3 regions of the Providencia lanzhouensis genome follow, and region 2 is predicted to be linked to each of the others. Evidence: predicted binding sites of a transcription regulator. Region 2 holds the regulator's gene; each other region holds the start of a gene.
What was found. The regulator LexA, encoded in region 2, represses DNA repair genes until DNA is damaged. The targets are predictions, from matches to a motif close to TNCTGTATGTACATACAGNA.
Positions count from the first base shown of each region.

Region 1: ACIH2S_RS06285 (DinI-like family protein) is a predicted target of LexA. The motif match lies at 2,665-2,684, and genes of this name have one in related genera.
Region 3: dinB (DNA polymerase IV) is a predicted target of LexA. The motif match lies at 2,625-2,644, and genes of this name have one in related genera.

Region 1 is NZ_CP174123.1:1,348,370-1,352,667, reverse strand. Features, by position in the region: gene clpA (ATP-dependent Clp protease ATP-binding subunit ClpA) at 1-1,757, opposite strand, end outside; gene clpS (ATP-dependent Clp protease adapter ClpS) at 1,789-2,109, opposite strand; gene ACIH2S_RS06285 (DinI-like family protein) at 2,734-3,015, shown strand; gene ACIH2S_RS06280 (hypothetical protein) at 3,056-4,298, opposite strand, start outside.
Region 2 is NZ_CP174123.1:458,249-462,546, forward strand. Features, by position in the region: gene plsB (glycerol-3-phosphate 1-O-acyltransferase PlsB) at 1-1,604, opposite strand, end outside; gene ACIH2S_RS02065 (diacylglycerol kinase) at 1,729-2,103, shown strand; gene lexA (transcriptional repressor LexA) at 2,241-2,858, shown strand; gene zur (zinc uptake transcriptional repressor Zur) at 3,017-3,532, opposite strand.
Region 3 is NZ_CP174123.1:1,034,387-1,038,684, reverse strand. Features, by position in the region: gene pepD (beta-Ala-His dipeptidase) at 5-1,465, shown strand; gene dinB (DNA polymerase IV) at 1,547-2,602, opposite strand; gene ACIH2S_RS04700 (glycerophosphodiester phosphodiesterase family protein) at 2,837-3,733, shown strand; gene ACIH2S_RS04695 (hypothetical protein) at 3,943-4,298, shown strand, end outside.

The DNA of each region.
Region 1 (4,298 bases), 890 kb from region 2:
CCGTGATCCATCACTTGCAGAAGAATGTTAAACACATCAGGGTGCGCTTTTTCAATTTCGTCCAATAACACGACGGAATGCGGATGCTTAATGACGGCATCGGTCAGTAAACCACCTTGGTCAAAACCAACATATCCCGGAGGAGCACCAATCAGTCGGCTAACTGTATGGCGTTCCATATATTCGGACATATCAAAGCGCAGCAGTTTCACATCCAATGCTTTTGCCAGCTGCACGGTGACTTCCGTTTTACCCACGCCAGTTGGTCCTGCAAACAAGAATGAGCCAACAGGTTTATGTTCTAACCCTAAGCCTGCGCGATTCATTTTAATCGCCTCAGACAGCGCCTCAATCGCTTTATCTTGTCCAAAGACTAACATCTTCAGGCGTGAGTCTAAGGTTCTCAAACGATCTTTATCGCTAGAGGAAACCGTTTTTTCTGGAATACGCGCAATACGCGCCACCACAGTTTCGATTTCAGGTACACCGATGGTTTTCTTGCGCTTGCTTGGCGCCACTAAACGGGTTCTAGCTCCCGCTTCATCGATAACATCAATCGCTTTATCCGGCAGATGGCGATCGGTAATGTATTTCACCGATAAATCCACCGCCGCCTGAATAGCTTTCGCGGTGTAGCGCACATCATGGTGAGACTCATATTTCGGTTTCAATCCATTAATGATACGCACAGTTTCTTCAGGAGTAGGTTCCACAATATCAATTTTTTGGAAACGTCGAGCCAGCGCTCTATCTTTCTCAAAGATATTGCTGAATTCTTGATAGGTAGTAGAGCCAATCACCCGGATACGCCCACTTGATAACAGCGGCTTAATCAAGTTTGCAGCGTCTACCTGTCCACCCGATGCCGCACCGGCACCGATAATCGTATGAATTTCATCGATAAACAGAATGCTTTTCGGGTCTTTTTCCAACATTTTCAGCAGCGCTTTAAAACGTTTTTCAAAATCACCGCGATATTTAGTACCTGCCAACAATGAGCCGATATCCAGTGAGTAGATTGTGCAATCTTTCATCACTTCAGGCACATCATTTTGCTCAATACGCCATGCTAAGCCCTCGGCGATCGCCGTTTTACCTACGCCGGATTCCCCAACCAATAATGGATTATTTTTACGGCGACGGCACAACACTTGAATGGTACGCTCTAATTCAGCCTGACGTCCTACCAGCGGGTCGATATTCCCTTTCTTAGCCTGTTGATTTAGATTGGTGGTGAAGTTATCCATATGGTCTTCTGAGACCGGTTGCTCTTCACTTGGCGGTGTATTGTTTGCGGCATCATCCTCCGATGAAGAAGAATCTTCACCTTTAATGGTACCGTGGGAAATATAATTAACGACATCAAGGCGGCTAACATCATGCTTACGTAATAAATAAGCCGCCTGGGATTCTTGTTCGCTAAAAATTGCCACTAGCACATTCGCACCAGTCACTTCGCTGCGTCCTGATGATTGAACATGAAAAACAGCACGTTGCAGTACGCGCTGGAAACTCAAAGTCGGTTGAGTGTCTCGTGTATCATTCTCAGGTAATAGCGGCGTAGTTTGGGCAATAAAATGTTCGAGTTCTTGTCTCAGGGCAACCAAGTCGACCTTACAAGCCTCTAAAGCTTCACGCGCAGAGATATTGCTCAATAATGCCAGCAATAGGTGCTCCACAGTCATAAATTCATGGCGATTGTCTTTCGCTCTGGTAAAAGCAACATTTAGACTAAGCTCCAATTCTTGATTGAGCATAAGCACCTCCCAAAATTGATATTAAGACTCTTCAGACTTTCTCTATAGTACACAATAAAGGATATTCATGTTCCCTTGCAAAAGCATTGACTTGAGCGGCTTTTGTTTCTGCAACTTCAGCAGTATAGACACCGCAAATACCTTTACCTTGAAAATGTACATCTAACATTATCTGTGTAGCGCGTTCTTCATCAAAAGAAAAGTATTTTTGTAACACCTCAACAACAAAATCCATCGGAGTATAATCATCATTATTTAACAATACTTTATACATCGATGGTGGTTGCAGCGTCTTTTCAACTTCATCTTTAAAAATTGTGTCAGTTTTAAATGTGCCCAGAAAATCACTCATTACTTTCGTGCTCAGTCGTGTTGCTCAGTGTGGAAATTCAATTTAAGCATAGCCTTTATTATCAATGATATCTATTCACTAAATAGCAATTCAATAAAGCTAAGCCATTAAAAATACTTTGTCTTCATTTTGGTACTGAATTCTCAATTTATCCCAGTGTACCATGGGCTGATAACTAACTTATAGCATCTAAATTTTGTGATATACGTCAAAAAATTTAAAATTTCACGAAAAACGCTCATCGGATTATTTTCAGTTTATTCAAAAAGCCAAAATCCGACTCTTGACCAAATATCCCTATTCAATACAGTATGAAATGCGAGCGATTAACTTCGTATTTATACCTAGTTTGCATGTGTATTTTATTCATGCGCTTAATAATAACTTAACTTATTGATTCATAATCATTTAAATGGCATTAACCCTTGGTTTTATGTCATTTTCAACTATCATTTAACCTCTTGATTTGACGATATTCTTTAAATGGTTTTGGGGAAGTCATTTTCTTGGCCATAAGATAAATTTCACCTTATTTCTTGACCTCTACTAATATTTTACTGTATATAATCACAGCTATCATTTAACTGTTTTTATATACAGTATTTTATGTAAGGAGGATGTGAGATGGTTACAATTAAAGTTCGCTTCGCTGCAAGTATGAAAGGCAAGTTACCCATGGGGACTTTCGACGCATTGAGAAATGAGATCACAAAAAGATTGAGCTCTAAATACCCCGATTTAAACATCGATATCAACTGGGGATCTCAAGCGAATGTGTCTATTGATGGTCTTGGAAAGAACGAAAAGAAAACCTACATTGAAGAAACGCTGGAAGAAATCTGGAATGATGGAGACTGGATGCCTGAAATGAAAGAAACTGAGGAGGTGGAGTATTTCGATAAATGATCAGATTGCGCCAACTACTCGAGCTGGCGCACCTTAGTTATTACTCTTCTAGTTTGCTTGCTTGTTCTTGCTTAGATTCATCACCTGATCTCTCCGCTTCCTCACGCGCAGTTTCGTCAGCATCTTCTTTAGCTACCCGTTCCGCTTCAATTTTCGCTAATCGCTCTGCTTCAGCTAGCTTCTGATTGTAGATAGAATCACTCGGCATATTCACACGAACATCAATCCAGTGGCCATTGGGAATATCGCAATAGTCATAGTCTTCACGCTCAATGTTATTATCATCGAGAAACTCTGGATAAGTCATTAGGCGCTGCGCTTCGAGTCGCGGATGAAGTGTGTGCTTTCTATAGCGCGTTTCAATGATGATGTCACCGTCTGGTAGTACGTCAAAATCAGCCCACACGAGGGGTAAATTATTAATCCCATTCGGTACTACTAAACCACCATGGATGCCACCCCAACTTGCGTCAGAGTTCATGCCGAGAGTACCTTTGAGTCTATAGCGACCAACACCAAGCTTTTCGACTTCAACGCCCTCTGATTCGTCGTTAGTTTCTGCGTGATTAGAGAATACTTTAATGATTGGAGATGCTGCTTTTAAGTTTCCGTTAGCATCTTTGGTTGTATTTCGCGTTGTATAAACAGAGCAATGTTCTGCTGTCGTCGATGTATTACCCTTTCTGACCATCTGTATCCAGTTTGTTCCATAATTTGCCAGAAGCAGTAATTCTGAGTTTTCATTCCCCCCCGAATACCGAGTTAGAATTCCACCTCCGTGAAACCCCTGACCTCCATTTATTGCGGATAGCCCTGCAGTATTGACTGAGTTAGCAGAATAAAAACCACATCCAATTCCACTAAAATTATTCACATCAGCAAAATGTGGCGGTGAGTTGACTTGCCCAACCCCATAATCATTTATAAGAATCACATCCTTGCCGTTATATTGAAGCGCTCCCCACTCAGTTAAAACTAGTTCTTTTCCTGTTTTTGAGTTGACGACAGCAATTCTATCTCCTGAATTTGGCGCTCCAACATAGCCACGCAAAACCCCGTTTGTATCTCTAATTGCAAAATAAAGGCTTTGATTTTCTGATGTATTCTTGAGTGTTAAGGCCTCTCCATTTTTAGAAATAGTACCGCCAGCCAAGCTCAACTTCCCATCTATCAGTTTCTTCAGTGCAATGATGCTTTCGAGTTTTACCGTTTCCCCTGTTGGCGTTTTAATTTCAACAATGCCGTCCTGCGTCATCCACGTGTCCATGTTGCGCAGGAAATAC
Region 2 (4,298 bases):
GCCAACAATGCCGTTGAACATAGGTTAATCGCGTTGGCAGCTGCCGCATTATTGATATTCACCATAATGTTATCGGCTAAGCTGCTGACGGTTGGGTTTAACCAGCTCGGGCGCTGTGGTTCAATCGGGTCGATAGATTCACGCCAATTTGGTACGCGGTTATTTAAGTACTGGGTCAGTGAAATTGGTTGCCCAAAGTTCACATAACCTTGACCCAAATTACGTAGTTTACGCAGACCACGTACCATGGAGAAGAAGCCTTCTTTCTCTTTCTCAGCGCCACGCAGCTCTTTTGCGTAAGTTCCTACTTCCATCACATGCTCGTAACCAATATAGATAGGAACGATGGTGATAGGGCGGGAGTCTCCGCGTAGCATCGCTTGTAGGGTCATCGACAAGGTACCGGTTTTCGGTTCCAGTAAGCGACCTGTACGTGAACGACCTCCTTCCACAAAGTATTCAATCGAATAGCCGCGAGCAAATAGCTCACTGAGGTATTCGCGGAATACGGTGGAATAGAGTTTATTACCTTTGAACGTACGGCGAATAAAGAACGCGCCTAAACGGCGGAAAATAGGACCGGCTGGCCAAAAGTTAAGGTTAATACCCGCCGCAATGTGTGGTGGCACCAAGCCTTGGTGATAAAGCACATAAGAAAGCAGCAGGTAGTCCATATGGCTACGGTGAGAGGGCACATACACAATTTCGTGACCATCTTGCGCCAGCTGGCGAACGCGCTCAGCATGTTGAACATTGATCCCTTGGTATAAGCGGTTCCATGTCCAACCGAGTACACGGTCAGTCAGTCGCACTGCTTCATAAGAGAAGTTAGCAGCAATCTCTTCCATCATCGCCACGGCATTTTGCTGGGCTTTTTGTAATGGGATTTTTTTACTGCGCGCTTCGTCTTCAACGGCTTTTTCAATCGCTTTAGAGGATAGCAGCTTATTAAATAGCTCATAACGGGCAGGCAGTTTTGGCCCGACCGCAGCTAAACGCTGACGAGAGTAATGAATACGTGCTACGCGAGCAAGTTTGTTGGCAATGATGGTATCAGTGCCATGCTCTTGTGCCATCTGGCCAAGAGAAATGCTCGGAGAAAAACGCACAAAACTATCGCGCCCTAACCACAGGACTGCAAAGAATTTTTGCACACCGTTTAAGAGTTTTAGCGGGGCAGGCTTATGCCCTTCGCGACCCGGCGCACGTCCAAACATGACGGATGCAGGTAGCATTTGAATATCAAGATTTGGATTGTTTTTATGCAAATCCAGATACGCATGGAATATTTTTACTGACTCTTTACGTGGATCTGGGGAGTAGTAGCGGAACACGCGCGGACCATCATCAATAAACACATAGGCTGGAAGCTTGGTGCCATTGATGTCGTTATCCACGAGCGGATCAGGTAAACCAATCGCTAAGCATTGTTGGCGAAGCGTGAGCAGGTCGGACTTTGAGTGATATGGCAAGACGTACAGCGTTGGCTTGCCTGGGTCAAGCTGTAACTCTGTTATCGGGTCCGTTGGGATTAGTTTACTTTTTACCAATAATTTCAGTGGTAAATTCAACGTGTTGTAATATATTTTACGCCATAGTGACATAAATGATTATAGCCTCTTGTTAGTAATGCTGCGCAATCATATCAGAAAGCAATGTTTAGATCTGTTATCGATAATTCACTTTGACTGCAAAAGTTGATTATTGTTTAGAAATTAAGGAAAAAATATGGCAAGTCAAACTAAGGGACTCACTCGGGTCATCAAAGCGGCTGGATACTCCCTTAAAGGTTTAAAAGCAGCATGGGTAAATGAAGCTGCATTTCGTCAAGAAGCGATTGCTGCTATCATTGCGATAATTATAGCTTTTTGCTTGGATATTAGCCAAATTGACAGGATTTTGTTGATTGGTTCAGTTGTGTTAGTCGCTATTGTTGAGTTAATTAACAGTGCAATTGAGGCGGTTGTTGATCGTATTGGCAGTGAATACCATGAATTATCTGGGCGAGCGAAAGATATCGGCTCCGCAGCCGTGTTCGTCACGATAGGATTGGCACTGTTTATCTGGGGAACCGTATTATGGGCGCGTTATTTTGCGGTTTAGTGGGCTAAAAACAGTAAAAGCGATAAAAAGCCAGAAATTCATCAACAAAAGCAGATTTTGGCTAATTTAACAGTTCCCAATACCCATTTACCTGTATATACTCACAGTCTGACTGTATAAACAAACAGGGGAATGGGATGAAAGCACTGACAGCTCGACAACAGCAAGTTTACGATCTGGTGCGTGACCACATTTCGCAAACGGGCATGCCACCAACACGCGCTGAGATAGCAGCAAGTTTGGGTTTTCGTTCGCCTAATGCGGCAGAAGAACATTTAAAAGCCTTAGCTCGTAAAGGGGTAATTGAAATTGTTTCTGGAGCTTCCAGAGGCATTCGTCTGTTGTTAGAAGAAGAATCCGAAGATTTAGGGCTTCCTCTGATTGGACGTGTTGCTGCCGGCGAACCATTGCTTGCGCAAGAACATATTGAAAGCCATTACCAAGTTGACCCAGAATTATTTAAACCACACGCAGATTTTTTATTACGCGTAAATGGTATGTCGATGAAAGATATCGGTATTATGGATGGTGATTTACTTGCGGTACATAAAACGCAGAATGTCCATAATGGGCAAATTGTTGTGGCGCGTATCGAAGATGAAGTCACGGTTAAACGCTTTAAGCAACAAGGTAATCGCGTTGAACTTATTGCTGAAAACGCTGATTTTGCACCAATCGTGGTTGATTTGCGCGAACAGAATTTTACCATTGAAGGCCTGGCTGTTGGGGTTATCCGTAACAGTGATTGGCATTGATGATGAGATATTGAGTCTGGCAGCAGACTCAATATCTCTATTTTTTGAATAGCCTTTCTTTATATAGCTATTTTCATACTGTTTTTCTTTATATAGCCATCTTCCATGTTGCTATATAGCTTCCTTTATTTTACTTCCTGTAGACCACTTATTCTATATCACTTCTTTTTTGAACTGACCGTGGCGTGATGGTTATGCTCACAGTGTTCATGATCTTGGCAATTGGAAATCTCAAAACATTTTTGACATAAACCATGGTTTTCTACCACCGTATGCCTGAGATGAAAATGATTTTCTTCCGCTAGTGTGCTAATCGCTTGTTCGATAGTCGTGCAGTCACTTTCGGTCACATTGCCACAATTATCGCAAATCAACATCACTGAAATATGGCTTGGATTATCCACATGGTGACAAACCACATAGCTGTTTGTGGATTCAATTTTATGAATAAATCCTTGTTCCATGAGGAACTCTAAACCGCGATAAACGGTAGGGGGTTTAGCCTGAGGCTCTATTTCACGCAGTAAATCTAGTAGATCATAAGCACTGATCGCACCGTGTTGCTGCGCAATTAATCGCAGAACAGTCTCTCTTTGTGGGGTCAAACGCACGCCTCGAGACTGACAAATACGTTCGGCCGTCGTAAGCAGCATGTCTTCACTGATTGTTTTCATCTTGTTTGGCCCCACCTAGATAGCTTCAAGTTTTTATTACTGTTTAGTTTACCATAACTTCCATTTCTGTTGTGTTTGAAATGGTGGTGATGAAATAAACAATTTTTTACTAAATTGAATACGCAATTTTAACTTTAATAAAGGCAACATTAATAAAAAATGAACTCCTTATTTAAGAGATGGTTTTTTCTATTTTAAATAAATCATTAATTGCTACATTTTAGTTAATCATTGGGTGTTAAATTTAACCAAATAAAAACAATTATTGAAATTCATTGTTACTATTTAGCGTTGATTTTAATTAAGACTTATCTTACCCCTTGTTTCTTATGTAGCGATTACTGACGCGAAAAAGACACTGGATAGATGTTAAATCTAATAAATTTACATCTGTTCGGTTTATTAAGTTGTATTTAAATATAAATATAGATTTTTATATTTATAGGTTTTTTGCAATATTTAGACATTTTTATAAATGCAAAATGAAGTCTTCATATAAATCTTTCTAAGTAATTCATCATTTCTTTAGATTTAATTACTCATTCAGTGGATAAAAGTTGTCTTTGTGCATTTTGTCGATATAAAAAACCAAGTCAACGCTTCATTTGGGTGGTTTTTGACAACATATGTCACGTATGTAGAATTGACATCAGAAAATATCACAAGGTAGTTATCAGAATTCATTTAGTGTTCTATATCAATTTTAATTAATTAATGAATGACTCAGTAATTAATTTAGAAGTGAGAATGTTGGCTTAATGATTTC
Region 3 (4,298 bases), 580 kb from region 2:
GAACGTGTCACAATTATCAACGCTAAAACCACAACCACTGTGGGATATTTTCGCTAAAATCTGCTCCATTCCTCACCCATCAAAACACGAAGAAGCTTTAGCCGCCCACATCATGGAGTGGTCTAAAGGGAAAGGTTTTCACGTTGAGCGCGACCAAGTTGGTAATATCTTAATCCGTAAACCGGCGACAAAAGGCTACGAAAACCGCAAGCCTGTTGTACTGCAAGCTCACTTAGACATGGTGCCGCAAAAAAATAACGACACAGAGCACGATTTCACTAAAGATCCTATCCGCCCTTATATCAATGGTGAGTGGGTCACTGCTGAAGGTACAACATTAGGCGCAGATAACGGCATCGGTATGGCATCCGCATTAGCAGTATTAGCGGATGACAGCGTTGAACACGGTCCACTGGAAGTGTTACTGACTATGACCGAAGAAACGGGCATGGACGGCGCTTTCGGTTTACAACCAAACTGGTTACAAGCTGATATTCTGATCAACACCGATTCAGAAGAAGAAGGCGAAATTTACATGGGTTGCGCAGGTGGTGTTGATTTCACTGCCACATTTGATTTAACCCGTGAAGCATTACCACAAGGTTATAAAACCTTCACCATGACCTTAAAAGGCCTTAAAGGCGGTCACTCTGGTGGCGATATTCACTTAGGTTTAGGTAATGCAAACAAACTGTTAGCGCGTTTCTTAGCGGGTCACGCTGAAGACTTGAGCTTAAAACTGCTGGAATTCACTGGCGGTACACTGCGTAATGCGATCCCACGTGAAGGCCATGCAACTTTCGCGGTACCAGCTGATAAAGTGGCTGAATTAACTGCATTGAGAACTCGCTACGAAGGCATTCTGAAAAATGAATTAGCCGCAGTAGAACCTAACCTAGCTTTACTGTTAGATGAAACAACGAGTGACTTAAAAGCACTGACTAATGATTGCCAACAGCGTTTAGTTTTCTTCCTAAACTCAGCACCAAGCGGCGTTATCCGTATGAGTGATGTGGTAAAAGGAGTTGTTGAAACTTCACTGAACGAAGGCGTTGTGAAGATGACTGAAGACAAAGCGGAAGTGATCTTCTTAATTCGTTCACTGATCGATTCAGGTAAAAATTACGTCGTTAATATGCTGACATCACTGACAAAACTGGCGAAAGCTCAACACCGTGCTGAAGGTGGATACCCAGGTTGGCAACCAGATGCAGACTCACCAGTTATGCATATTGTTAGCGACACTTACCAAAAACTGTTTGGTAAAATTCCAAATATCATGGTTATCCATGCCGGTCTCGAGTGTGGTCTGTTTAAAAAGCCTTATCCATTAATGGATATGGTCTCCATTGGACCAACCATCCGTGGAGCACACTCACCAGATGAGCGCGTTCACATTGAGAGCGTGGGTCAATACTGGACACTGTTAACTGCTATCTTAAAAGCTATCCCAGTAAAAAACTAAGTAGGCTTTAAGCTATCAATATCAGGGTCATAAGCGACAGTTTATGACCCTATTTTTCTCATTCTTTAAACATAATAAAAACTATAAAAGTAATGAAAGCTGCCTTTCAATTTGTGGATTCTGCAATGTCACATGCAGACCAACTAACCTAACCCCCCGCCCTGCTCGTCGATTTACCCAAGCCTGCTGTGCCAACCGAATAAGATCCTGCTTATCTATAATGGGATAAACATGCTCTTGCGTCGTTTGCTGAAAATCCTCAAATTTTAATTTCACTCCTTGGCGAGCAATACGCAGATCTGGCTTCACTTTCTCTAAGCGAAAATGTAGCTCATCGTATAAAGTATCGAGTAAAGGCAAACACTCTTCCCACTGATGAATATCTTTGGCGAGAGTGCGTTCTACCCCAACGGATTTACGTAAGCGTTCGGTATTTACTGCTCGTTCATCAATGCCATGACAGCGTTCCCACAGAGCTTGTCCAAATTTACCCATGCTTTTTACCAACGCCAGCATGTCATAGCGCTGAACATCCGCGCAGGTCAATAACCCCATATCCGCAAGTTTTTGCGCTGTCACTTTTCCAACGCCGGGGATCTTTTTTAATGGCAGCGTGGCAATAAATGCCGGTAATTCCTGTGGAGTGATCACAAATTGCCCATTGGGTTTATTCATATCAGAGGCAATTTTGGCGAGAAATTTAATCGGAGCAATTCCCGCAGAAGCTGTGAGTTGAAGTTCATCAAAAATTTGCTGGCGGATAGCCTCGGCGATAAGCGTGGCAGAGCCGTGAAGCTGCTGGCAATCAGTCACATCCAAATAGGCCTCATCTAAAGATAATGGCTCAATCAGATCGGTATAGCGGGCAAATATTTGGCGAATATGATGGGAAACGTCTTTATAAACCGCCATACGACCGGGTACGACTTTCAGGTGAGGGCATAATTTCAACGCCAATGCCGTCGACATTGCACTGTGAACACCGTAGCGTCTCGCTTCATAATTTGCAGTGCTCAATACGCCACGTCGGTCTGCACTTCCCCCGACAGCCAGTGGAATATTGCGTAATTTTGGGTCATCACGCATCTCTATCGCTGCAAAAAAGCAATCCATATCAATATGAATAATTTTACGCATGATAGCCGCCCCAACCAATAATTACTGAATAAATATACAGTGGTTTTATTAGCTATGCAACCTTATTCATCTGATTGAAATGTATTCCTGAAATACTGTAAATAACCGAAAAAGTAAAAAGTTACTCCTAATTTATAGGCTCATTGCTTACAAAACGGATGAAACATATTACAACAACCACTCGGTCAATCTCATGTTAGTTCATTGAATTTTCTATTATTATGGATTATGCAAATGCAAATTATATCAACGTCAGTGTTAAAAAAATCCGCTACGATAGGCTTACTACTTTTGGTTAGCCAATCCGCTTTCGCATTAATGCCGCAGATTGTGGCGCACCGCGCAGGTACCGCAGATGCCCCTGAAAATACCCTTTATGCTATAGAACAAGCCAAAAGCAATAAAGTTGATGCAATTTGGTTAACTGTTCAGCTCAGTAAAGATAATCAATTAGTCCTTTATCGTCCGAGTGATTTAAATGCTTTAACGGATAAAAGTGGCGTTATTTCTGATTATTCCGCCAAACAATTAAGCCAGATAAATGCGGCGTATAAATTTAATCAGAAAAATAACCAGCAACTACCTACTTCGCAAACCACTATCGTCACACTAGAAGATGTTTTAAAAAAATACCCCGATACGATTTTTTATATCGACTTAAAATCTCCTGATGCAGACCCTAATACTCAAGCTCAAGCTATTTTGGCATTATTAAATAAAACCAACGCGTTTAACCAAGTGCGTTTTTATTCCACTAACGATGCATTTTTAAAAGCGCTTAAGCCACTTTCCTCTAAACTGCAACTATTTGAAAGCCGAGATGAAACTCGCACCATGCTGGCAAACAGCGTAATGAGCCATCAATGTATGCTTGATAATGATAAATCTGCAACCCGTTGGTATGGTTTTGAGCTGCATCGTAAAGTTGAAGTCGTTGAGAAATATACCCTTGGTGAAGCGCGTTCACCAGCAACACTCTCATGGGATAAAGAAGCTATCGACTGCTTTAGAAAAAATGGCAACGCTTACATCATTGTATTTGGTGTAAATAGTGACAGTGATTATCAACTGGCTAAAGAAATTGGTGCTGATGCCGTTATGGTTGACTCACCAAAAGCTTTCAAAAAATAAAGACTAATTATTAAGCTACTTTATTTTGATAATGATTTATTCGATTTAAGTAGCTTATTTTTATTACTCATCTTTTCCATCCATACATTTCCCTATCTTATCTTTCCTTCTTTTTTAATAGTAAATAACATTCAATATTAATTACTTAGTAAAGTATCGATGCCAAAATAAGTAAATACATTTAAACTCTTATTCATAAGGAATTTAACATGGCGATATCAAAAGGCTTGCTTTCTATCGAGAATCTATGGAATGAAGACTTAAAAAAGGTGGAAATTTCTTTCAAAAACAATGCGAATGAGTATGGAAATGTTTTTATTTTTTATAATGTTATGAATGGAAAAAAATTAAGTGATATCACAGAGTTCACTTTTTCTTCAACCGAACAGAGCTATTGGATGGGAGTAATCACAACAAAATCAGGAGAAAAATGGAGTAGCATCGCTGACTTAGCATGCAAGCTCAATGAGAAAGATAATGGCAAAGTCACTCTCAGTTTCAAGGGAAATACGCGACACATGTTTGTTCACTACCCTGTTTCCACATCATGCTCGACTTCATTACA